2 regions of the Mesorhizobium sp. M0715 genome follow, and region 2 is predicted to be linked to the other one. Evidence: predicted binding sites of a transcription regulator. Region 2 holds the regulator's gene; the other holds the start of a gene.
The links. Region 2 encodes LexA, which represses DNA repair genes until DNA is damaged. Its sites were predicted from a motif close to TGTTCNNNNTGTGTTCNG; they were not measured.
Positions count from the first base shown of each region.

Region 1: the regulator LexA is predicted to act here: its motif matches at 1,172-1,189, upstream of recA (recombinase RecA).

Region 1 is NZ_JAMYPL010000007.1:245,830-248,234, forward strand. Features, by position in the region: gene recA (recombinase RecA) at 14-1,114, opposite strand; gene NKI21_RS11785 (carbohydrate kinase family protein) at 1,395-2,339, shown strand.
Region 2 is NZ_JAMYPL010000008.1:167,441-169,845, reverse strand. Features, by position in the region: gene kynU (kynureninase) at 1-768, shown strand, start outside; gene lexA (transcriptional repressor LexA) at 1,181-1,921, shown strand; gene NKI21_RS12770 (ComEC/Rec2 family competence protein) at 1,915-2,405, opposite strand, start outside.

The sequences.
Region 1 (2,405 bases), on a different contig from region 2:
GCGCACGAAGCTGTTACATGGCGCCGGATTCTTCCTCGAAACCGTCGTCTTCGCCGCGCTCAGGGCCGCCATTCTCGAGGAATTTCTCGGCGATCAGCCCGGCATTCTGCCTGATCGACAACTCGATCTCGCGTGCCGTGTCGGGATTGTCACGCAGGAACAGCTTGGCATTTTCGCGGCCCTGGCCGAGACGCTGCGAATTATAAGAAAACCAGGCGCCAGACTTCTCGACAATACCGGCCTTGACCCCGAGATCGACCAGTTCGCCGGTTTTGGAGACGCCCTCACCAAACATGATGTCGAATTCGACCACCTTGAAGGGCGGCGCCAGCTTGTTCTTGACCACCTTGACGCGGGTCTGGTTGCCGACAACCTCATCGCGGTCCTTGATCGAGCCGATGCGGCGGATGTCAAGACGCACCGAAGCGTAGAATTTCAGCGCGTTGCCGCCCGTCGTGGTCTCGGGCGAACCAAACATGACGCCGATCTTCATGCGGATCTGGTTGATGAAGATGACCATGGTGTTGGAGCGCGAGATCGAAGCGGTCAGCTTGCGCAGCGCCTGGCTCATCAAGCGGGCCTGCAGGCCGGGCAGCGAATCGCCCATCTCACCTTCAATTTCGGCGCGTGGCGTCAGCGCCGCGACCGAATCGACCACCAGCACGTCGATGGCGCCGGAGCGCACCAGCGTGTCGCAGATTTCCAGCGCCTGCTCACCGGTGTCCGGCTGCGAGATCAGGAGGTTTTCGAGATCGACGCCAAGCTTGCGGGCATAGACCGGATCGAGCGCATGCTCGGCATCGACGAAGGCGCAGATGCCGCCCTTCTTCTGGGCTTCCGCCACCGTGTGCAGCGCCAGCGTCGTCTTGCCCGAGCTTTCCGGCCCGTAGATCTCGATGATGCGACCGCGCGGCAAGCCACCGACACCAAGCGCGATGTCGAGGCCAAGCGAGCCGGTCGGCACCGTTTCAATCTCGACGACCTGATCGTTGGCGCCGAGCCGCATGATCGAGCCCTTGCCGAAAGCCCGCTCGATCTGCGACAGCGCCGCATCCAGAGCCTTTGATTTGTCCACTGCCTTGTCCTCTACCAGCCGCAAAGAATTCTGAGCCATGATACATCACCCCTTGGTCGTCAATGAAGGCCGGACAATCCGTAATCCCTGCCTATTTGTACCTTTTTTGTTCTCATTTGGCAAGAGGGATCAAATATCTGAAAAACAAACGATATCCGGATTTGTTCTTTTTTTGTCCAAGGATTCGATCAGGGATGCACCACACGTTGGGCCAGACGGCTCGGTTGTTTCGATCTGCCGAATCGCCGCCTTGCATGCGAAGCTCCGTCGCGCAGCCTAGCGCTTGTGCGGCTGGAATAACAAAGGTCATATCGCCGGCATGCTGAAATCCGCGAACATACTGGCCGTAGGCGGCGCCCATATCGACCGGCGCGGCCAGGTGTCCGGCGCTTACGTGCCGGCTGCCTCCAATCCCGGCACGATGCGCGAGGATGTCGGCGGCGGGGTCTTCAACGCTTTGCGCAGTGCGGTTCGGCGCGGCGTCTCCGCGTCGCTCATGTCGGTTCGCGGCGGCGATGCCGCTGCCGACACCGTTTCGCGGGCCATTGCCGAGGCAGGCATTACCGACCTGTCGGCGGTCTTCCTCGACCGCACAACGCCGAGCTACACGGCGCTGATCGACAGCGAAGGCGAGCTGATCGTCGGCTTTGCCGACATGGCGCTCTATGATTTGGCGTTTCCCAAGCAGATCAGGCGCTCCAAGGTGCGGGAGGTGATCGCTGCCGCCGATGCCGTTTTCTGCGACGCCAACCTGCCGACGACGGCACTGGAGCGGCTGGTTTCGCTCACCGCCGGCAAGCCAGTCTTCGCCATTGCAATTTCGCCTGCCAAGGTAACGCGGCTGATACCGGTGCTGAAGGAGCTCTCGCTGGTCTTCATGAACCGGCGCGAGGCCATGGTGCTGGCCGGCGTCGCCGCGAACGCCACGGAGCGCGAGGTCGTCGACGGGTTGCGATGCAGCGGCCTCATCAGCGGCGTGGTGACGGCGGGCAGCGAGCCCATGCTGGGCTTCGATGAAGCCGGCGCCTTCTCGATCCTGCCGCCGCCGCCAAGAAAGGTCGCTGACGTCACCGGGGCCGGCGATGCCCTGGCGGGCGCAACGGTCGCTGCTTTGCTGCGCGGACTGCCCCTGCGGTCAGCACTGCGCGAAGGCATTGCCGGGGCGACGCTTGCCATCGAAAGCGCCAACGCCGTTCCGGAGTTCACCGCGGCTGATTTCACTGAGGCATTGGCTCTTGTGCCGGATGCCAGGGAAGTGGCATGAGACCGGCGAATTCATAGTGCCGCGATGTTGCCTGGTGTCCCGACGGACGCGCGGCATTCCGGATTG
Region 2 (2,405 bases):
ATCGACGAAAACGTCGCGGTGGTGCTGGTCAATCACGTCAATTACAAATCGGGTGAACTGCGCGACATGGCGGCGCTGACGCGCAAAGCTCATGCGGCCGGAGCGCTGATCGTCTGGGATCTTTGCCACACCGCCGGCGCCCTGCCCGTCGAGCTCGATCACGCAAATGCCGATTTCGCCATCGGCTGCACCTACAAGTACCTCAACGGCGGTCCGGGCGCACCGGCCTTCATCTATGCCGCGCAGCGCCACCACGGCGATATCAGCCAGCCGCTCAGCGGCTGGTGGGGCCATGCGCGGCCCTTTGCCTTCGAACGGGGTTATGTTGCCGGCACCGGCATCCGCCGCTTTTTGTGCGGCACTCAGCCGATCCTGTCGATGCGGGCGCTCAGAGGCGCGCTTGCCATCTGGAATGACGTCGACATGGCGGCATTGCGAAAGAAGAGTGTCGCGTTGACAGAACTGTTCATCCAGCTCGTCGAAGCCAGGTGCGGCGCCTACGGTCTCACGCTGGAGACCACCCGCGACGCGACCAGGCGCGGCAGCCAGGTGTCGTTCCTTCACGATCACGGCTATCAAATCATGCGGGCGCTGATCGAGCGCGGCGTCATCGGTGATTTTCGTGCGCCATCGACCATCCGTTTCGGCTTCACGCCGCTCTATGTCGGCTACAAGGATGTGTGGCTGGCGGTTGAGGTGCTGGAGGATATTCTGCGCACGGGCGCATGGAAGGACCGCCGTTTCGCGGTCAAGGAAGCCGTTACCTGACGCAACGATCCCCGCGATCCACCGCCGCCGCCCTCACTGCCTTGGCAGATGACGGAGGGCTGAATTTCCAGCCACAAATGCCAACAGACGTTGGCGTTTTGGCTCCGTTTCGTTCACGGCAAACGAACGTCCCGAAGATTGATATCGTCCTTTGTGGAGGTCGATAGACTAATAATGCCAAGCCTTGGGTCGAGGATGAGCCACAGGTCATTAACCATAATAATTTCAATGTGAGCAGGCGCATCGCCGTGCCTAGCGCCTGTTGATCGCGACCCGCTGGCAAGCGCCAAATAATTTCAGCAGCCTTAACAAATTCATTAAACTTTAAACGGTTGCAGAACACAACTGGAACAGATAGGGTTTGTTCTGGGTTTGTTTTTCGATTCTGGTTTCAGGTAACCTGGGGGCCGCCATGCTGACGCGCAAGCAACATGAACTGCTGATGTTCATCCATGAACGCCTGAAGGAGAGCGGCATTCCGCCATCCTTCGACGAGATGAAGGAGGCGCTTGACCTTGCCTCCAAATCCGGGATTCATCGGCTGATCACCGCACTTGAGGAGCGCGGCTTTATTCGCCGGTTGCCCAACCGGGCACGCGCGCTGGAAGTGCTGCGATTGCCGGACTCGATCGCGCCCGGTCTCAACGCGGCAAAGAAGTTTTCGCCAAGCGTCATCCAGGGCAGTCTCGGTCAGGGTGGCGCCCTTGGCCGGCAGATCAAGCCGGCGCCTTCGCGGATGCCCTCGCCCGGCAATGATGACGATGCGGTCTCCGCCGTGTCGATCCCGGTCATGGGCCGTATCGCTGCCGGTGTGCCGATCGATGCCATCCAGCATCAGACGCATTCGATCTCGGTGCCGCCGGACATGATCATGGGCGGCGCCCACTATGCGCTGGAGGTCAAGGGAGACTCGATGATCGAGGCCGGTATCTTCGACGGCGACACCGTCATCATCCGCAATGCCGACACGGCGAGCCCCGGCGAGATCATCGTGGCGCTGGTCGATGAAGAGGAAGCGACGCTGAAGCGGTTCCGCCGCAAGGGCGCTTCGATTGCTCTCGAAGCCGCCAATCCGGCCTATGAAACCCGTATTTTCGGCCCGGACAGGGTCAAGGTGCAAGGCAAGCTCGTCGGCCTGATCCGCCGCTACTGAGGCGGCTGTGGGTTGGCCGCTGGCTTCTCCGGTTTCTTGAAGGGTGCCAGCCCCCTTGCCTCACGAGAGTATTTGCGTTGCGTGTGCCAGGGCCGATATGGGCTGTCCACCGCGAAGCTGATCGTCGCCGGCGTGGTCGCCGATTGGCGATCGAAGAAGACCGCGGCACTGCCTTTGCGAGCCAGTTGCCGCTTGGTGATGACGAGAACCAGCGGATTGTGACAGGCGTCATACGCGGTGGCGTCATTGATGACGATCAGCTCGGCGAAGCCGCAGGCTTTCCAGGCGTCCTTGCGGTCCTCGACATAGGCAATGATCGCACCGGACATGTGCCTGGCCACGCAAACGCCTGAGGAGCAATAGAACGGCGATCCCAGCGGCAGATCAACGGCATCCGCGACATCGAATTGCCCATCGCTGTTGTCGAACACCTCCGGCACGACGATGGTTTCTGATGTCAGGGCGCGTTTCCAGTTGTCGACGG